Regions from separate parts of the Achromobacter sp. genome, predicted to be linked through region 2. Evidence: predicted binding sites of a transcription regulator. Region 2 holds the regulator's gene; each other region holds the start of a gene.
The links. Region 2 encodes sigma-54, which starts transcription at its own class of promoters, with help from an activator protein. Its sites were predicted from a motif close to TGGCANGNAANCTGCTTT; they were not measured.
Positions count from the first base shown of each region.

Region 1: a site for sigma-54 is predicted at 5,349-5,366, ahead of ACO6D5_RS23350 (BMP family protein). Genes of this name have one in related genera too.
Region 3: a site for sigma-54 is predicted at 6,051-6,068, ahead of ACO6D5_RS21275 (ANTAR domain-containing response regulator). Genes of this name have one in related genera too.

Region 1 covers NZ_DBHKZA010000074.1:16,898-23,788, forward strand. Annotated here, with positions in the region: gene ACO6D5_RS23330 (amidohydrolase family protein) at 1-161, opposite strand, end outside; gene ACO6D5_RS23335 (ABC transporter permease) at 518-1,468, opposite strand; gene ACO6D5_RS23340 (ABC transporter permease subunit) at 1,479-2,552, opposite strand; gene ACO6D5_RS23345 (ABC transporter ATP-binding protein) at 2,602-4,131, opposite strand; gene ACO6D5_RS23350 (BMP family protein) at 4,128-5,162, opposite strand; gene ACO6D5_RS23355 (DedA family protein/thiosulfate sulfurtransferase GlpE) at 5,595-6,509, shown strand; gene panE (2-dehydropantoate 2-reductase) at 6,640-6,891, shown strand, end outside.
Region 2 covers NZ_DBHKZA010000013.1:67,035-73,925, forward strand. Annotated here, with positions in the region: gene ACO6D5_RS07030 (PAS domain-containing protein) at 1-1,082, shown strand, start outside; gene ACO6D5_RS07035 (hypothetical protein) at 1,244-1,600, shown strand; gene ACO6D5_RS07040 (RNA polymerase factor sigma-54) at 1,696-3,174, opposite strand; gene ACO6D5_RS07045 (sigma-54 interaction domain-containing protein) at 3,319-4,236, opposite strand; gene ACO6D5_RS07050 (sigma-54-dependent transcriptional regulator) at 4,528-5,907, shown strand; gene ACO6D5_RS07055 (hypothetical protein) at 5,960-6,328, opposite strand; gene ACO6D5_RS07060 (hypothetical protein) at 6,459-6,677, shown strand; gene ACO6D5_RS07065 (DUF378 domain-containing protein) at 6,693-6,891, opposite strand, start outside.
Region 3 covers NZ_DBHKZA010000062.1:29,259-36,149, reverse strand. Annotated here, with positions in the region: gene ACO6D5_RS21300 (nitrate reductase) at 1-1,413, opposite strand, end outside; partial or broken gene ACO6D5_RS21295 (NAD(P)/FAD-dependent oxidoreductase) at 1,424-2,638, opposite strand; gene ACO6D5_RS21290 (ABC transporter ATP-binding protein) at 2,660-3,538, opposite strand; gene ntrB (nitrate ABC transporter permease) at 3,542-4,372, opposite strand; gene ACO6D5_RS21280 (CmpA/NrtA family ABC transporter substrate-binding protein) at 4,398-5,699, opposite strand; gene ACO6D5_RS21275 (ANTAR domain-containing response regulator) at 6,092-6,673, shown strand; gene cysG (siroheme synthase CysG) at 6,783-6,891, shown strand, end outside.

The sequences.
Region 1 (6,891 bases), on a different contig from region 2:
ACGAAGGGCGAGCTCACCAACTGCCCCGCCGCATCCACGGTCTGACCCGCCTCGGCCTTCAGCGCAGGCTCCACCGCGGTAATGCGGCCCTGCGCCACACCGATGTCGATGTTGGTGCGGCCATCAGCCAGCGTGCAGTTCTTGATAATCAGATCGAGCATGGATGCATCCTAAAAAATTCAGCAATTCACGGTGCACCAAAAGTACACCATCGGGGTCGCACGGATCCGGCTCCGCCGGTCCTTAGCGTCGCCCCTTGAGGGGGCAGCGCGCAGCGCATCGCAGGTGCGACAACCCACCGCAACGCCACAAAGAATAGCCGCCAGCGGGGTCGCACGGAGCCGGCTCCGCCGGTCCGTAGCGACGCCCCCTGGAGGGGGGAGCGCGCAGCGCATCGCAGGTGCGACAACCCACCGCAACGCCACAAAGAATAGCCGCCAGCGGGGTCGCACGGAGCCGGCTCCGCCGGTCCGTAGCGACGCCCCTGGGGGAAGCGCGCAGCGCTCGGGGGGGCCCTTTACCTCTCGCCCTTGCGATAGGGCTTCATCAGAGCCTGCGGGTAGGCGGCGCGGCGCGCCATCACCACCAGGGCCAGGATGGACAGGATGTAGGGCAGCATCAGGTAGACCTGGTACGGCAGCTCCGGCAGGCCGGGCAAGGCGGCCCCGCCCTGTTGCAGGCGCAGTTGCAGCGCGTCGAAGAAGGCGAAGATCAGTGCGCCCAGCAGCGCCTTGCCGGGGCGCCACGAGGCGAACACCACCAGCGCCACGCACACCCAGCCGCGGCCGTTGACCATGTTGAAGAAGAACGCGTTGAAAGCCGCCAGCGTCAGGAAGCTGCCGGCCACGCCCATCAGCGCGGAGCCCGCGACGATGGCGCCCATGCGCAGGCGCGTGACGGACAGGCCCTGCCCTTCGGCAGCCGCCGGGTTCTCGCCCACCATGCGGATCGCCAGGCCGACCGGGGTTCGGTTCAGCACCCAGGCAAGGATCGGCACCGCGGCCAGCGCGATCAGCGTCATGGGCGTCTGCCCTGCCAGCACCGGGCCGATCAGCGGGATGCCGTCCAGGAACTTCATTTCGGCAAACGGCGTGATGGTGGGCGGCGTGTTCACGCTGGGGAACGTCACGCGGTAGGCGAAGTAGCTGAGGCTGGTGGCCAGCAAGGTCACCCCCAGGCCCGAGACGTGCTGCGACAAGCCCAGCGGCACGGTCAGCACCGCATGCAGCAGGCCGAAGACCGCGCCGGCCAAGGCGGCCGCCAGCACGCCCACGTACAGCGGCGCGCCCAGGTAGACGACGAGCCAGCCCGTGAAGGCGCCGGCGGCCATGATGCCTTCGATGCCCAGGTTCAAGACACCCGCGCGTTCGCACAGCAGCACGCCCAGGGTGCCCAGGATGAGCGGCGTGGCCAGGCGCAGCACGGCAACCCAGAAGGCCGAGGAACTGATCAGATCCATCCATTCCATGTCGTGCTCCTCAAGCCCGGTTGCGGCGCAGGCGGTACTGCGCAAATAGCGTCGCGACCAGCATGGCAAGCAACGAGGTGGCGACGATGACGTCGGCGATGTAGTTCGGCACCGCGATGGCGCGGCTCATGCTGTCGGCCCCGACCAGCATGCCGGCCACGAAGATGCTGGCCATGATCACGCCCAGCGGGTGCAGGCCGGCCAGCATGGCGACGACGACGCCCGTGTAGCCGTAGCCTGGCGACATGTCCAGCGTGACGTAGCCCGTGCGGCCCGCCACTTCGATGGCGCCGGCAAGGCCTGCCAGCGCGCCCGACAGCATGGCGGTGCCCAGCATCACGCGGTTGACCGGCAGGCCCAAAAAGCGCGAAGCATGCGCGTTGGCGCCCACGGCGCGCATCTGGAAGCCGAACACCGTGTAGCGGTTCAAGAGCCACAGGCCCAGCGCCAGGCCGGCCGCCCACAAGAGGCCGGTGTGGGCGCGCGTGCGTTCAATCAGCTTGCCCAGTTCCAGGTCGCCGTTGAGCGCCACGGATTGCGGCCAGCCCATCGCCATCGGGTCCTTCATCGGGCCGTCCAGCATCATGGACACGAACAGCAGCACGATGAAGTTGCCCAGCAGCGTGGTTACGACTTCGTCCACGCCCAGCCGGGTCTTCAGCAGCGCGGGGATCAGCAGCAGCAAGGCGCCCGCCAGGGCCGCCGCCAGCATCATGCCGCCGAACAGCACGGGCACCGGCAGGTCGAAGCCGGTGCCGTCATGCAGGCCGCCGATGGCGACGGCCGCCAGCGCCCCAAGATACAGCTGGCCTTCGGCGCCGATGTTGTAGAAGCGGGCGCGGAATGCCACGGCACAGGCCAGGCCCGTCAGCATCAGCGGGGTGGCGCGGGTCAGCGTTTCGGACAGGGCGAAGCGCGAGCCGAACGCGCCTTCGAACAGCAGCGCGTAGGTGCGGCCCACGGGGGCGCCGGCCCAGGCCACCAGCAAGGTGCAGACCGCCAGCGTAAAGAGGATGGCCGCGATGGGGGCCAAGGCCAGCGCCAGGCGGCTGGGCTCGGGGCGGCGTTCCAGGATCAGTTTCATGCGAGTGATGCTCAATAGAGGGGGCGTCGGCGCGCAACGGACCGGGCCGTCATGCGCGGGTGCCCGTCATGGCCAGGCCGACGGTGGCGGGCGTCCAGTCGGCCACCGGCTTGACGGCCACCAGCTTGCCGCCGCACAGCACGGCGATGCGGTCGGCCAGGGCGAAGATTTCTTCCAGGTCTTCGGACACCAGCAGCACGCCGGCGCCGCGCGCGCGGGCGGCCAGCAGCTGCTCGCGCACATAGGCGACGGCGCCGATGTCCAGGCCCCAGGTGGGCTGGTCGGCCACGATGAAGCGCGGTTCGCGCGCCAAGGTGCGGCCCAGGATCAGCTTCTGCATATTGCCGCCCGACAGACTGCGCGTGCGCACGTCCAGCGACGCCGCGCGCACGTCGAACTGCTTGGCCAGCGATGCGGCGTACGCGCGGCCCGCGCGGGCGCGGATCAGGCCGTAGCGCGCGAAGCGCTTGTCCTTCAGGTCTTCGACGATGGCGTTTTCCCAAAGCGGGCTGTCGCCGATCATGCCTTCGCCGTGGCGGTCTTCCGGAATTCGGCCGACGCGGGCCGCGGTCCAGCCGGCCGGCGTGGTGGGCGCGGCCGCGTGCTCGGCGCCCAGCCGGATCGTGCCGTCGGACGGCTGGCGCAGGCCGGTCAGGACCGACACCAGCGCCTGCTGGCCGTTGCCGGCCACCCCCGCGATCGCGACGATCTCGTGCTTGTGGACCACCAGGTCCAGGCTGTCCAGGCGCGGCGCGCCGTCGCGGCTGTCGCGCACGGTGACCTGCGACAAGGTCACGACCGGCGCGGCTTGCTCGGCGGCAGCCACCGCTTCGGCGTGCGGCATGACGACTTTGCGGCCCACCATCAGTTCCGCGAGTTCGGCGGGGCTGGTGCCGGCGGTGTCGCGTTCGGCCACCAGCTTGCCCTGGCGCAGCACGGCCACGCGGCGCGATACGGCCATCACTTCGTCCAGCTTGTGCGAAATGAAGATGACGGCCAGGCCTTCGTCGACGAAGCCGCGCAGGGTTGCGAACAGGTCCTGCACTTCCTGCGGCGTGAGCACCGCCGTGGGTTCATCCAGGATCAGCACGCGGGCGCCGCGGTACAGCGCCTTCAGGATTTCGACGCGCTGCTTTTCGCCGACGGAAAGCCCGCCCACGCGCGCGTCGGGATCCACGCCCAGGCCGAAGCGCTGGCCCAGTTCGACCAGCCGGCGGCGCGCCGCGCCGCGGCCGGAGGCCAGCTTCCACAGCGACTCGGTGCCGACCATGATGTTGTCCAGCACGGTCAGGTTGTCGGCCAGGGTGAAGTGCTGATGCACCATGCCCACGCCCGCCGCCAGCGCGGCGTCCGGCCGGCCGGGCGGCAAAGGCTTGCCGAAGACGTCGATACTGCCGGCGTCGGCCACATAGTGGCCGAACAGGATCGACACCAGGGTCGATTTGCCGGCGCCGTTCTCGCCCAGCAGGGCCAAGACTTCGCCTTGCCGAAGCGTCAGCGAGATGTCGTCATTGGCCGTGAGGCTGCCGAAGCGCTTGGTGATCCCCGTCAGTTGCAGGGCGAGAGGCGCTTGGTTCATCGTGCCGAGGACTTGGGTTCTTTGTCGACGACCTGCACCGTGAAGCTGCCGTCCAGGATGGCCTTTTGCTTGGCCTCTACGCGGGCGATCAGCTCGGACGGGATCTTCGATTCAAAGGTGCCCAGCGGCGCCAGCGACGAACCGTTGTGCTTCATCAGCGAGTATTGGCCGAAGTCGGCCGCCTTGAACGTGCCCGCCTTCACTTGCTTGAGCGCCTCGTCGATCGTGGGCTCCATACTCCACAGCGCGGATGCCACCACGGTTTCCGGGTATTGCGGCTGCGTGTCGATCACGTTGCCGATGGCCAGCTTGCCGCGTTCCTTGGCCGCGTCCGACACGCCGAAGCGTTCGGCGTACAGCACGTCCGCGCCCTTGTCGATCATCGCGAAGGCCGCTTCCTTGGCCTTCGGGGGATCGAACCACGAACCGATGAAGGTCACCGTGAACTCGGCCTTCGGGTTCACTTCCTTGGCGCCTTCGATGAAGGCTTGCATCAGGCGGTTCACTTCCGGGATGGGGTAGCCGCCGACCAGGCCGATCTTGCCGGTCTTGCTCATGCCCCCGGCGATCATGCCGGTCAGGTAGGCGGGTTCCTGGATGTAGTTGTCGAACACCGAGAAGTTGGGTTGCTGCGGCTTGCCCGAGGAACCCATCAGGAAGGCGGTCTGCGGATAGTCCTTGGCCACCTTGCGGGCGGCGGCTTCCACGGCGAAGGCTTCGCCCACCACCAGCTTGTTGCCCTGCTCGGCGTACTGGCGCATGACGCGCTCGTAGTCGGCGTTGGTGACGTTTTCCGAGAAGGTGTATTCGATCTCGCCACGGTCGCGGGCGGCCGTCAGCGCCTTGTGGATGCGCGACACCCATTGCTGCTCGACCGGCACCGTGTAGATGGCGGCGACTTTCGTCTTGGCCGGGGCCTGGGCTTGCGCCGCGCCCGAGAACAGCAAAGCGCCAGCGGCGGCAGCGGCCGCCAGCTTGAGCAGGCCGCGGCGCGCGATGCCGCCGGCGGACGGGGTGGACAGGGATTTCATGCGGGAGACTCCTTCGCGGGGATGGAAAGGGGGAACCGTTGGGGCGACGATGCGCATGCCTGGCTGCGGCCGCCGACGGGCAGGGTCGGCGCAAGCGGACGAAAACGTAGGCGTGGGATCAGTCATGGGGATGGGGGCGCCGGGGGCGCGTCCCATCCGAATGGTCGGTGCGCAGCCAGTCCAGGCGAAGCAAGTTGTATGCCATGAGGCATTCCTGCGACAAGTCGGGGAAACCTGATGAACGGGCAGGATTATAGGCACCCCGGCGGGGAAACGTGGCACCAAGATGGTGCACCGTGTCCCAAGGGTTGGACATTGCGCGCGTGAAACGCCGTGTTGCGGTGCAAGCCGCGCGGGCAATGCGCCTGGCGAGCCGTCGCGCGCCTAAAATCGAAGGATGAGCCGCGCCCCGCGCGGCAAGCTGGAAAGTCCATGCAAGACATTCAATTGCTGCTCGAGCAGTACGGCGGGTGGCTGGTGTTCGCGAACGTCCTGGTCGAACAGGCGGGCCTGCCCGTGCCCGCGTATCCCATGTTGATCGCCGCGGGCGCGTTGGGCGGCGCGGCCGGATGGCTGACCCCCTGGCTGGCGGCCACCGTGGCCTGCCTCTTGGCCGACTCCCTCTGGTATGCCGCCGGCCGCCGCTACGGCGCGCGCTTGCTGGGCGTGATCTGCAAGATGTCGCTGTCGCAGGATTCCTGCATCCGCCAGACGCAGCGCCTGTACCTGCGCATCGGCGTGCGGGCGCTGCTGGTGTGCAAGTTCCTGCCTGGCGCGGGCGCGCTGTCGACCGTCATGGCGGGCCTGACGGGCACCGCCTACCGGCGCTTCCTGCTTTATGACCTGGTGGGCGCCATGATCTGGGCGGGGTCCGCCTTGCTGCTGGGCGGCCTGTTCCACAGCGTGGTCAATGACGTGCTGGAAATCCTGGGCACCTACGGCGCCATGGGCCTGGGCGTGCTGGCAGCGGTGCTGGCGCTGTATATCCTGACGCGCTTTTTGCGCCGCCGGATCCTCCTGCGCAGCCTGCGCGTCATCCCCCGCGTGTCCGTCGATGAACTGATGCAATGGCGCCAGGACGGCCGCAACACGGTGGTCTTCGACGTGCGTCCTGAAGCGCAGCGAGATGCCGAACGCATTCCGGGCGCCATCGCTGTCGACCTGAAGGCGCCGCTGCCGGCGCTGGATCCGGGCGCGCTGGACTCCGACATCGTGGTGTATTGCGCCTGCCCCAATGAAGTGTCGGCCGCGCTGCTGGCCTCGCGCCTGCGCGCGGCGGGCTATCCCAAGACCTGGGCGCTGCGCGGCGGCTACGAAGCCTGGGCGGAACACAACCACGCCGTCTGAGCCCGCCGCTTGCCGAAATCGGCTGTCCGGCGCGTGGGCAGCGGGCGCTTGCACAATGCGCCGGCCGCCGCGCCAAGCGCATAATTCCGTATCAGCCCGCGAAACAGGCGGGCAGCTACAGGAGAGACAAATGCGGTTGTTGTTCTTGGGTGCCGGCGGCACCGGCGGTTATTTCGGCGGACGCGCCGCCCAGGCGGGCGCGGACGTGACCTTCCTGGTGCGCGAACCGCGCGCGGCCCGGATCCGCGAACAGGGCTTGCGCATCCAGAGCCCGTTCGGCGACGCCACGCTGCACCCCAAGCTGGCCACGCAGCAGACCCTGCAGGGCCAGTACGACGTGGTCGTGCTCAGCTGCAAGGCCTATGACCTGGCCAGCGCCATC
Region 2 (6,891 bases):
TCAAACGCAAGCTGGACGCCGACACGCCCGAGCAGGCAGAGCGCTTCATCAACGTGGCGATGGATTCCGCCAACCGGGCCGCGCACCTGACGCAACGCTTGCTGACTTTTTCCCGGCGCCAGCCCATTGACCCGAAGCCATTCAGCGTAGGGTCGACCTTGCAGTCGATGGCCGACCTGTTCCATCGATACACGGGCGAGCGCGTGCGCCTGGTCTTCGACCTGGACCCGGGACTCTGGACTGTACGATGCGACAAGAATCAGTTCGAGAACGCGTTGCTGAATCTGGTGATCAACGCCTGCGATGCCATGCCCAATGGCGGCGCCTTGACCATAGCTGGCCTGAATCAGTCCATGGATGCGATGCGGTTGCGCCAGTTTCCCGGCGTGAAGTCCGGGGATTTCGTGGAAGTGTCGGTGTCGGACGTCGGCTGTGGCATGCCGCCAGACGTGTTGGCCCATGCTTTTGATCCGTTCTTCACGACCAAGCCGTTGGGCGAAGGGACGGGCTTGGGGCTATCGATGATCTATGGTTTTGCCAAGCAGGCCGGCGGCATGGCCACGCTGGAAAGCGCGGTCGCCAAGGGCACGACGGTCAGGCTCTTCCTTCCCCGGTACGACGGCGCGCCAGATGCGGCAGCGCGTCCGGAGCCCTCGGCCCAACAGGCGCCGGGCGTGGGGCAGCCGTCCGTGGTGGTCCTGGTGGAAGACGACGACAACGTGCGCGACATGGTGCACGAGTGCCTGGTCGAGCTGGGCATGCGGGTTTTGACCGCGGCCGATGGCGAGGCGGGGCTGGAGCTGGTGCTGGGCACGTCCGGCATCGATCTGTTGGTGACGGACGTTGGCTTGCCGGCCCTGAACGGTCGGCAACTGGCGGATGCCGCGCGGGCGGCGCATCCGGGGCTGAAAGTGCTGCTGATGACGGGATACGCCGAAAGCGCGGCGCACGACCGGGGATTCCTGGAGCAGGGGATGGAATTGATCGTCAAGCCGTTCTCGCTGGATGCGTTGGGCGAAAGGGTGCAGCACATGCTGGCCGAGCCGCGCGACGCGGTGCCGGGCGGCGCAGGCTCGACGTAGCACTGGCGAGGGGATGCCAGGGTTGCAAAGACAGGTAAAAAATACCCGTCCCCACGTGCTGGACGGCGGGCTGCGCAGGCAGGCGGGCGGATGAAGACAGGGTGGGGTGCGGGAACGAGGCTTGCGTACAGGTCCTTGCATTCCAACCAAGGAGTCTGACTATGAAAACCCGTGCCATGACTTGCGCTTTTGTACTGCTGACGGGCCTGACGTCCGCCGGCGCCGCGCTGGCCCAGTCCGCCAGCCCGACTACGCCGTCTTCCACGCCGAACGACGCCTCCGCCGCCCAGCCGAACCGCCCCTTGCCGGCGGGGCAGATGGCGCCTGCGCCCAATGCGACGCCCTCTACGGGGACCACCGCGCCCGCGATGCAACATAGCGGCACCATGTCTTCGGGCAAGAAGCACTCCGATGAAACGCCCAAGCGTCCTCGCGAGGCCAACGACAACGTGCCACGCACGCCGGCCGCCGGCGCCGCGCCGCCTCCGGGGTATCCGAATTCGGGTGGCTCGAAGTAAGCGTCCGGAACTTGGCAGCCCCCTCGGGGCTGCCATAAAGAAGAAGGCTTCCGCTGGGAAGCCTTCTTTGCGTTCGGCGCCGGCCGGCAAAACCGCTAGTGTTGGCGGCGCAACTCCGCGGGCGGCACGCGCAGTTGCCCGCGGTACTTGGATACGGTACGGCGCGCCAGCAGGATGCCGCTGGAGGCCAGTTGCTGCGTCAGGGCCACATCGGACAACGGCATAGTGGGGTCTTCGGCGTCGACCATTTCCTTGATCAGGGCCCGCACCGCGGCGGCGGAGCACGAACCGCCCGATTCGGTGGCAAGCTCGCGGGAGAAGAAGTGGCGGAACTCGAACACGCCACGCGGCGTCACCATGTACTTGCCCACGGTGGCCCGAGAGACCGTGGACTCGTGCATGTCCAGATCGTCGGCGACTTCGCGCAGCATCAGGGGTCGCAGCGCCACTTCGCCGTACTCAAAGAACGTCTGCTGCCGTTTGACGATGGCCTCTGCGACACGCTGGATGGTGGTGTAACGCTGTTCCACGTTGCGCACCAGCCAGCGCGCCTCCTGCAGCTCTTGGGCCATGGGGCTGCGATCGTCCAAGCGGGCACGGCGGAACAGGTCTGCGTAGGTGCGGTGCAGGCGCGCATGCGGCATCGCGTTACGGTTGGGCAGCACGCGCCAGCGCGCGTGCCACTTGTCCACGAACACGTCGGGCACGACATACACGGGGGCTTCCGCGCTGTAGCGGGCGCCCGGCTTCGGGTCCAGGCTGCGGATGAGCGCGCACGCCTCGCGCAGCGCGTCATCGGAGCAGTCGAGCAGGCGCCGCAGTCCCACGCAGTCGTTCTTCCCCAGGCGGTCCAGATGCTCGCGCACGATGCGCAACGCCAAGTCACGGGTCGCCGGGTCGACAGTACGCGCGGCTGACAGTTGCAGCGTCAGGCATTCGGTCAGGTCGCGCGCGCCCAGGCCAGGCGCGTCCAACTGCTGAACCAGGCGCAGGGCGGTGGTCCATTCCGCGTCATCGGGCGGCGGGTTGAATTCGGGACGGTCCGGGCTGCACAGGCTGTCGAGCGGCACGCGCAGATAGCCATCGTCATCCAGGGCGTCGATGATGAATTCCGCCAGCAGCCGATCACGCGGCTGCAGGTGATAGTTGCCAAGGTCCAGAGACAGGCGTTCACGCATCGATAGCGACGCGCTGGCCCATTGGCCCAGGTCCTTGCCTTCGCCACCGCCGGTGCCGGACGACGGCATGGGGTAATCGCCGGAATAAGTAGGCGCATCGGGAGGCGGTTCCTCGCCTTCAGCGCCCGGCGTCGCCGTCTGCTCCCTGGACGTGTCGGCGCCGTGGGCGTCGTCGGCGTCGTTGCCGAAACCCAGAGGCTTCGCGTCCAGGCCGTTGGCCGTACCGTCGGTTTCCTGCTCGTCGCCGTCTTCAAGAAAGGGATTGGTGGCCAGCGCATGCTCCACCGCGGTCGTGAACTCAAGCGCCGACATCTGCAGCAGCTTGACGGACTGCTGCAGCCGGGGCGCCAGCGTCATCTGCTGTCGCAGGCGCAATTCTTGCGTAGGGTGGCCCAATCGAGTCTCCTTGCCGGGAGCCGCCGGAAGGCGGCGTATCCTGGATACTCATGCAAGATCCATGCCAGGTGGACTTGCGGGCGGGCATCGAGAGGAGGGCGGCCGCTTGCGGAGCCGCTATTACAAGCCGGCGGTAAGAACTGCTCAGCGGTCCGCCAGGCCTTCCTTGTCGTACACATCCAGCCGGTTGTAGAGCGTCTTCAGGCTGACGCCCAAGGTGTCTGCCGCCAAGCGCTTGTCACCGTCATGGTGCGCCAGCGTCGCCAGGATGAACTCGCGCTGGGCCCGGCCCAGCGGCATGCCGACCGGAAAGTTCAGCGAACCGTCACGCAATTCCGTCCGTTGGCGCGCCGGGCCCCGCGCCAGGAGGTCGGTGTCCAATTGCGTGTCTGACAAGATGAAGGCGCGCTGCACGACATTGCGCAGTTCCCGCACGTTGCCTGGCCAGTCATGTTGCAGGATCGCCTCCAGCATTGGCTTGGAGAATGTCTTCTGTGTTCGATGCTGGGCGTTGAGAGTGTCCAGGAACCGGTGCGCCAGGATGAGTGCGTCATCTCCGCGTTCGCGCAAAGGCGGCACGCGCAGGGGGATGACCAACAGCCGGTGCAGGAAGTCCTGTCGCATCCGGCCATCGGCGACGGAGGCCGCAGGATCCCGGTTGCTGGCGCAGATGATGCGCACATTGGCACGCAGCAGATCTGACCCCCCCACGCGCTGATAAGTCCCTGCCTCCAGGACGCGCAGGAAATGCACCTGCATGTCGGGTGGCATTTCGGTGACTTCGTCCAGGAACAGGGTTCCGCCGCTGGCGTATTCGAAATACCCTGCATTCTGGGCCAGTGCGCCGGTGAAGCTGCCCTTTTCATGGCCGAACAATTCGGCATGGGCAAGCGTGCCGCTGATGGCGCCGCAGTTCACGGCGACAAAGGGTTGGCTGCGACGTTCGCTGGCGTCATGGATCGCGCGCGCAACGATCTCCTTGCCGGCGCCGCTTTCTCCAACGATGAAGACGCTCGCGTCGGTGGATGCCGCCAGTTGCAACTGGGCGCCCAGCTTTTGCATGACTGGCGACAGGCCGGCCACGTCCATCGGAAGGGCGGGGGACGCAACCGCGTCCAAGCGCCCGGTGGTGGTGCGATTTGCCATGCTGATACCTCGGCCCGTCGGGGCCAATCGCGATTCACCAATCGTAGAGGCGGGGTGCCCCCAGGAATGCGACCAGTTGCAAGTATTCGAAAACTTTAGTGGACAGTATCGAATATTTACGCCTGTCGCCGCCAGAGTGACTATTCTCATTCCAATAAGAATGCGCGGCCCGGACGTCCTGCCGCGTATCGTCCTACGGAGAAGTTAATGCCTCATTTGCTGATCGTCGACGATGACGACGCGATACGAGAGACCTTGGCCGAGCTGGGCCGCGACAGCGGCTTCTCGGTCGCGCTGGCGGCCAGCGTCAAGGACGCGTTCATACAACTGGAGCGCCAGGCGCCGGATCTGGTGCTGACCGACGTCCGGCTGCCGGGCGGCAATGGCATGGACATCTTCAAGAATGTCGCCGCCGCCAGCGCTGAGGTCGTGGTGATGACGGGACACGGTACGGTCGACTATGCCGTCCAGGCGCTGCGCCTGGGAGCCACCGACTTCCTGGTCAAGCCGATCTGCATGGAGCGGCTGAACGCCATCCTGAAACGCGTTGTCGCCAATGCGGGCGGAGACCTGCCTGGCATGCCCTTCGAGGAAGCCGGGCGCTTCGGCAAGCTGTATGGCGCGTCTGACTGCATGACCGCGCTGTACCGGCAGATCGGGCGCGTCGCGCCCACCAACGTTACGACCTTGCTGATCGGCGAGAGCGGCACCGGCAAGGAACTGGCCGCCCACGCGATCCACGAACTGAGCACGCGCCGCCAGCGCCCATTCATTGCGGTCAATTGCGGGGCGATTTCGCCCAACCTGATCGAAAGTGAAATGTTCGGCCATGAACGCGGCAGTTTCACCGGCGCTGACCGTCAGCACAAAGGCTATTTCGAGCGCGCCGACGGCGGTACCTTGTTCCTGGATGAAGTGACCGAGATGCCGCTGGACTTGCAGGTCAAGCTCTTGCGGGTGCTGGAGACCGGACAGTTCATGCGGGTGGGGACCAACCGCGAAATCGGCTGCGACATCCGCATCGTCGCCGCCACCAACCGCAATCCGGAACAGGCCGTGCAGGATGGCAAGCTGCGCGAAGACCTGTACTACCGGCTAAGCGTCTTTCCCATCGAACTGCCCGCGCTGCGCGAGCGCGGCGACGACATTCTTTTCCTGGCGCAGCGGTTCCTGCAGGCGCAAAACCAGGAAACCGGCAAGAACAAGGTGTTTTCACCGCAGGCCGCCGAGGCGCTGATGCAGTACGAATGGCCGGGCAATGTGCGCGAGCTCAAGAACTTCGTGCGTCGCGCCTTCATCATGGCCGATGGCGACGTGCTGGATGTGGACATGCTGGCGCCGCACGTCTCGCCAGGTGGCGATGCGGCGGGCGGACAGGTCAGCGTGCCCGTGGGCGAGACATTGGCCGAGGCCGATCGGCGCCTGATCCTGGCCACGCTTGCGCGCTGCAATGGCGTCAAGAAGCAAACCGCGGCGATGCTGGGCATCAGCCCCAAGACGCTCTACAACCGTCTCGAGGAATATGCCGCGGCGGGCTACATCCTGCCAGGCGAGGCGGGGGCAGGCGAAGCCCGCGACGCGGGGTAAGGTTCGCGCGGCCGGGCTGTGGCGCCGGCGCGCGCCTTCCGCCGGGCGGGTCTTACTTGCCGTAGCGGGTCTTCAGGTCGGCGACGCAGGCGTCCTTGGCATTGCCGGACATGGCGTCGCACTTTTCCTTGCCTACCTTGTAATCGGCGTCATTGCGCACCTTGGCGGCGTCATGATTGGCTTCAGCCTTTTCCTTGCCCGCCTTGGCGTCCGCCTTCGCCTTGTCGCGGTTGGCTTCTGCCTGTTGCTGGCAGACGTCCTTCTGGTTGCCCTTCATACCGTCGCATTGCTTTTTATCCATCTTGTACTGGTTGTCGATCTGTTCGCTGCTGCGTACCGGCGTGGTTTGCGCGGAAGCCTGGAACGCCAGGGCGGACAGGCACAGGGCGATAGCGGGGCAAACGGTTCTGGACAGATTCATGACTGACTCCTTTGGGTAAGGGCCCGGTGTGAGGCGGGCCTGCCCACCCCCAAGCAAGCCGCGTTCCCGGCCCCCCGGGCACGCGGCTTGCGCCGCCCATCCGCGCATCATCGGCAACATGGAGAGCAAGATGACACAGCCCACTGCACAGAAGCCGGCCAAGCCCGAGGCGAACACACCGAGCGACAAGACGGACGCCGCCCATCGCAGCGGCCAGTTCGGCGCGGACGAGCCCGAGGTCGCCAAGGATCCCCCGGCCAAGCGGCCGGCAGACAAGACGCCCAACACCAAGGGGCCGCAATTCGAAGAGGGAGGGGAGTATCCCGGCAAGCGGCCGGGCGGAAAGTAAGGCGGCGGGCCCCGATCAGTCCGGGGCCTCCGCCAGGCGGAAGAGCAGCACCACGCAATGCAGGGCGGCCAGGCCGATCAGTCCCTGAACGGCGCGGGTCGCCACGGTGTAGGGCAGCACTTTCGCGAACACGTCGAGATTGACCGCGGCGATCAGGCCGCAGTTCAACCCGCCTGCCACGACGGCGATCAGCGCCAGCCAATCCAGGCGCGAC
Region 3 (6,891 bases), on a different contig from region 2:
GACCGTGCCGGATTTCTCGGGCCAGGTCGCCGCAGGCAGCACCAGATCGGCGTAGGCCAGCGTCTCCGTGCCGGCGAACGCCTCTTGCACGATGACGCATTCGGCACGCTCGAGCGCCGCGCGCACTCGCGCCTGGTCCGGCAATGACTGCGCGGGATTGGTCGCGGCGATCCACAGCACCTTGATGCGCCCTGCCAGGACCGCATCGAACATGTCCAAAGCGGGCGTGCCCGGCGTCTCGGGCAGGCCATCCACGCCCCACAGGGCGGCCACTTCGGCGCGATCCGCCGCCGACGCGGGGTCTCGATGCCCCGGCAGCAAGGTGGCCATGCCGCCGGCCTCGCGGCCCCCCATCGCGTTGGGCTGCCCTGTCAACGAAAACGGGCCGGCGCCCGGCTTGCCGATCTGGCCCGTCGCCAGATGCAGATGGATCAGTGCGGCGTTCTTGTCCGTGCCGCGGGTCGATTGGTTCAGCCCCATCGTGTACAGCGACAGCGCCGCATCCGCACTGCCGAACCAGCGGGCCGCCTGGATGATGTCGGCGGCGGGCACGCCGCAAATGCGCTGCGCCTCTTCCGGCGGGAATGCCTCCACGCGCGCAAGCAGGGGCTTGAAACCTTCGGTGTGGCGTTCGATATAACCGAAGTCGGCCAGGCCCTCGCGCACCATGACATGCAGCATGGCGTGGAACAGGGCGACGTCGGTGCCCGGCGCGATCGGCAGATGCAGGTCGGCGAACGCCGCGGTGTCCGTGCGCCGCGGATCGACCGCGACCACCTTCATGCCCGGCCGCCGCGCGCGCGCCGCCTCCAGGCGGCGGAACAGCACGGGATGCGCGTACGCCATGTTCGAGCCGGCGATCAGCACGGTGTCCGCCAGTTCCAGGTCCTCATAGCAGGCAGGCGGCGCATCCGCGCCCAGCGTGCGCTTGTAGCCAGACACCGCGCTCGACATGCACAGGCGGGAATTGGTGTCGATGTTGTTGGTGCCCACCAGCGCACGCGCCAGCTTGTTGAAGACGGCATAGTCTTCGGTCAGCAACTGGCCCGACAGATAGAAGCCCACGGCGTCGGGGCCGTGGGACTGGATCGCCTGGGCCAGCCTTTCCGCCGCGATGTCCAGGGCCCGCCCAAGCGCGATGTCCCGCATCGGCTGGCCGCGAGCCTCGCGCCATTGCGCCGACAGCACGCGCGCGCCGTCGCGCCTCACCGTGTCGCCCAACGCCAGTCCTTTACTGCACAGCCTTCCATGATTGGCGGGGTGCGCCTCGTCGCCGCGCACCCGCAACACGGCGCCGTCCCGCACCTGGACGCGCACGCCGCAACCGGTGCCGCAATAACAGCACACCGATGACACCTCGGAAGCGGTCCCGGCATTCACGACCGGAATCCGGACGATCGACGGCATGGCCATTCCCCTACCCGCCTGCCGCGCTTTCGCCCGCCATCAACTGGTCTCGCAGGCCGCCGATGTCTTGCCCGTCGCGGATCAGCCGCATATACCAGGCGCCGTCCGCCGTGTCGCCGTACAAGCAGGCGCCCACCAGCTTGTCGCCGCGGATCACCAGCTTCTTGTAGACGCCATCCAGCGCGTCGGCCACCGTGATGCTTTCCGTCTCTGCGCCCCCCGCGAAATCCCCGGCGGAAAAAAGATCGATGCCGGTGACCTTGAGCTTGGCCGAGACCACGCTGCCTTCGTAGCGCCCGATGCCCTGCAGGGCCAGATGGTTGGCCGCGACCTTGGCCTGCTCGAACAGGGGCGCGACCAGCCCGTACGCGGTGCCGCGATGGCTGACGCATTCGCCGACCGCGTAGATGCGCGGGTCGTAGGTCTGCAGGGTATCGGTGACCACCACGCCCCGGTCAACGTGCAAGCCACAACGCGCGGCCAGCTCCGTATTCGGGCGCACGCCCACGGCCATCACCACCAGGTCCGCCGCAATCTCCTGCCCGTCGGCAAAACGCAGCGCCCGAACCCGGCCGTCGTCGCCCGCCAGGATCGCCTGGGTCTGGCGGCCCAGCAGGAACGTCAGGCCGCGCGCCTCCAGGCTGTGCCGCAGCATCGCCGACGCCGCGCCGTCCAGCTGGCGGTCCAGCAACGCTTCGCCCAAATGCACGACCGACACCTCCATGCCTCGCGCGGCCAATCCGTTGGCCGCTTCCAGGCCCAGCAACCCACCCCCGATCACGACGGCGTGCCGATAGCGCGAGGACGCTTCGATCATCCGGTTCACGTCGCCGATATCACGGAAGGCGACCACGCCGTCCAGGTCGGCGCCCGGCACGGGCAGGATGAACGGGTTCGACCCCGTGGCCAGCAGCAGCCGGTCATAGGGCGCCTCGGTTCCATCATCGGCGTGCACGATGCGGCGCAGTCGGTCCACGTGCGTCACCTTGCGGTTGCGCAGCAAGCGGATGCCGTGGCGCGCGTACCAGTCCTCGTCGTTCAGGACAATGTCCTGCAAGGTGCGTTCGCCGGTCAGAACGGGCGACAGCAGGATCCGGTTGTAGTTGGTGTGGGGCTCGGCGCCGAACACCGTGATGTCGTACAGGTCAGGCGCCAGCGCCAGCAGTTCTTCCACCGTGCGGATGCCCGCCATGCCATTGCCCACCACCACCAGCTTCTGCTTTGCACCCATGACGGCCTCCGTGGCTGGCCTTCAAGCGGCCGCGCGGGTCGCGGCCTGGGCGCCGCTGCCCTCCGCGGCCGTGGCGTCCAGGACGGCATTGGCCTGCGCCGCCGCCCGCGAGCGTTCGGGATTGCCGTGGCGGCGATGCAGGAAATCCACGACCGAGGCGCGGCACGCCAGATAGGTCGCGTCATTGGCCAACCGCAAGCGGTCGCGCGGCCGCGGCAGCGGCACTGGCAGGATCTCGCCGATGGTCGCCGCCGGGCCGTTGGTCAGCATGACGATGCGGTCGGACAACAGCACCGCCTCGTCCACATCGTGCGTGACCATGATGGTGGTGGTGCGCGTCTTGGCCACGATCTTCAGCAATTCGTCCTGCAGGTGCGCACGCGTCAGCGCGTCCAAGGCGCCGAACGGTTCGTCCATCAGCAGCACGCCCGGCTCGATCGCCAGCGCGCGCGCAATGCCCACGCGCTGTTTCATGCCGCCCGAAATTTCACGCGGCAGCTTGTTCTGCGCCGCCAGCAAACCCACCAGTTCCAGCGCGGCGCGGGTGCGCTCAGCCAGTTGCGGGCGCTTCTCCTTGCCGCCAAAGACGCGTTCCACCGCCAGGTACACGTTCTGGAAGCAGGTCAGCCACGGCAGCAGCGAGTGGTTCTGGAACACGACGGCCCGATCCGGCCCGGGCCCGGTGATCTCGCGTTCAGCGCACAGCAGCACGCCGCTGGTGGGGCGCGTCAGCCCGGCGATCAGGTTCAGCAGCGTGGACTTGCCGCAACCCGAATGGCCGATCAGCGTGATGAACTCGCCCTGCTCCACGGTCAAGTCGATGTCGCGCAGCGCCACGAAGACGCCCTTGCGGGTGGTGAACGTCTGACCCACGCGTTCGATGCGTACGAATTTCTTCATGGCCTATTCCTCGGTATAGGTGAAGCGGCGGGCCAGCGCGACCAGCAGGGTTTCCAACAGCAGCCCCACGATGCCGATCACGAAGATGGCGATGACGATGTGCTCGACCTTCAGGTTGTTCCACTCGTCCCACAGCCAGAAGCCGATGCCCGTGCCGCCGGTCAGCATTTCCGCCGCCACGATCACCAGCCACGCGGTGCCGATGGACAGGCGCACGCCCGTCAGCATGTAGGGCAGCACCGCCGGCAGCAGCACCTTGGTCGTGACCTTCCATTCCGACAGGTTCAGCACCCGCGCCACGTTCAGATAGTCTTGCGGCACGCGCGACACGCCTACCGCGGTGTTGATGATCATCGGCCAGATCGAACAGATGAAAATGGCCCAGATCGCAGCCGGATTGGCCGCCTTGAACAACAGCAGCCCCAGGGGCAGCCAGGCCAGCGGCGACACCGGACGCAGCAGGCTGACGATGGGTGAGAACATGGCGCTGATCGCGGCGTAGCGGCCGATGGCGAAGCCGACCGGGATGCCGACCACCGCAGCCAGCCCGAAGCCGATCGCCACGCGCTCCAGCGACGCCAGCAGGTTCCAGCCGATGCCCTTGTCGTTGGGGCCGTTGTCATAGAACGGATCCGAGAACAGTTCCACCGCCGCGTGCCAGGTCACCCCTGGCGTCGGGATCTCCGGAATCCGCATGGCCACCACCTGCCACACCAGCACGAACAGCGCAAAGCCGGCCACCGGGCCCGCGACGGCCTTCAGCACGGACTCCAGCCGCTCGCGCCCCGCGGCGAAGATCGCCTCGCCGCGGCCCACATTCGTTACGGTAGACATTGCATGCCCCTTTTCTTTACCGGCCTCAGGCCTTGACCTTGAATCCGTCGGCATAGGCCGCGGGGTTGTTGCCGTCCCACACGACGCCGTCGATCAATTTGGAACTGCGCGTTTCGCTGGCGGGCAGCGCCACGCCGGCGGCCGACGCCGCCTGCTTGTAGAGGTCGATGCGGTTGACCTGCCTGGCGATCGCCAGATAGTCCGGATGCTCCTTCAACAGGCCCCAGCGCTTGTGCTGCGTCAGGAACCACATGCCGTCGCTCAGATACGGGAAATTCGCCGCACCGTCGGCGTAGAAGCGCATCGCATGCTCGTCGGTCCACGTCTTGCCCAGCCCGTCGTCATAGCGGCCCTGCATGCGGTCGACGATGCCGCTGGCGTCCGTGTTCACATAGGACTTCGCGGCGATGGTTTCGGCCGTCTTCTGGCGGTTGGCGGCAGACGCGTCGATCCACTTGCCGGCCTCGAGGATCGCTGCAGTGACGGCGCGTGCCGTGTTCGGATTGCGCGACACGAATTCCGCGCTGGTGCCCAGGACCTTTTCGGGATGATCCTGCCAGATGCCTTGCGTGGTCACGGCGGTGAAGCCGATCTTGTCCATGATGGCGCGCGCCCCCCAGGGTTCGCCCACGCAGAAGCCGTCCATGTTGCCCACGCGCATGTTGGCCACCATCTGCGGCGGCGGCACCGTGATGACCTTCGCGTCCTGCATCGGATGGATGCCGTAGGTCGCCAGCCAGTAGTACAGCCACATGGCGTGCGTGCCGGTCGGGAAGGTCTGCGCGAAGGTGTATTCACGCTTGTCGGCCGCCATCAGCTTGGCCAGCGATTCGCCGTCGCGCGCGCCGGCTTGCAGCAGCTTGTTCGACAGCGTGATCGCCTGGCCATTCTGGTTCAGGTTCATCAGCACTGCCATATCCTTCTTCGGCCCGCCGACGCCCAGATGCACGCCATAGACCAGGCCGTACAGCACGTGCGCCATGTCCAGCTCGCCGTTCATGAGTTTGTCGCGCACCGCGGCCCACGAGGCTTCCTTGGACGGCGTGATCGTCACGCCATGCTTCTTGTCGATGCCCAGCACCGACGCCATCACGACCGAAGCGCAATCGGTCAGCGGGATGAAACCGATCTTCACCTCGGTCTTCTCAGGCGCGTCGGTGCCTGCCGCCCAGGCGCCTGCGCGCACCAGCGGATCAACCAGCGACAGCAGGCTGGCGCCCGCCACCGCGCGCGCCGTTCCGCTCAACCACTTGCGGCGGCCGGCGTCAGCGGTCAGGTCCGCGCGGGTGGCGGGTCGGGTGGAGGGGCTACGTGTCACTGGCGTCATGCATGGCTCCTGGCAAAAAAAAACGTTCCGCGCGCCATGGAACCCAGTCCATTGGCGCTGCGGAACGTCGTTGTTCCTAGCCGCGTGGTGCGGCGCGTTGCGTCGGGCGACCGCCGTTGGCCCCCTGATTCCACTTAAGCAATCACCGTGCCAACTGCGTTATTTTTCCCCATACCTGCCCAAATCCCGCGCCAGCGTTGGCTTTACACGAACGCCGCGCGCGCGCCGCGTTGGCCCGGCGCACCAGGCGCGAACCAAGTTGGTGCATCCATCGATGCGGCGGCGCACCACGCCTGTGCGGCTGAGGCCCTGCGGCTGTGCCCGGGCGCTGATCCCCGCACGCCATCGAGATGGCACGGAACTTGCATGACTGAAAGCATCTGGGGGATCTCATGCTGAAAGTCATGCTGCTCAACGATGGCGAGGGACGCGCGGTGTCGCTGCGGCAGACGCTTGCCGCGGCGGGCGTGCGCATCGTCGCGGAAGTGGCGCCCGGCATGGACCTGGCCGCCGCCATCGCCGAGGCCGCCCCCGACGTCGTGCTGATCGACAGCGACGCCCCCGGGCGCGACACGCTGGAAAACGTCTGTGTGGCCAGCGAGCACAGCGACCGCCCGGTCGTGATGTTCACCGACAACGGCAACCGGGACACCATCCGCAGCGCCCTGCGCGCGGGTGTCGCGGCCTATGTGGTGGGCGACGTGCCGGCCGCCCGGATCGAACCGCTGCTGACGGTGGCGATCGAGCGTTTCGCCATGGAGAAGTCTCGCCGCGAAGAACTGCGCGACGCGCAACTGCGCCTGGCCGACCGGCAATGGGTCGAAAGGGCAAAAGGAATATTGATGAAGGCGCGCGCCATTCCCGAGGATGAGGCGCACCGCCTGTTGCGCGAACGCGCCATGCAGAGCCAGAAGCGCTTGGGGGAAGTCGCCCGCGAGGTCGTCGAAATGAGCCAATGGCTGGGCAAGGGCTAGCTACATGATTTTTAGCTATATGGATTCATGAAATCAAAAGTTGTGGGGATGAAACCCGCTCCCTATGATCGTCTGATATTTCGCCGGGTACGCCCGGGGCGGGCATTTGATGAAGCTTTTCCCGATTTTTGCCGACTTGAAAGCGCGGCTGGTGTTGGTGGTGGGCGGTGGCGCGGTGGCCGAGCGCAAGACGCTCGCCCTGCTGGAAGCCTCGGCCG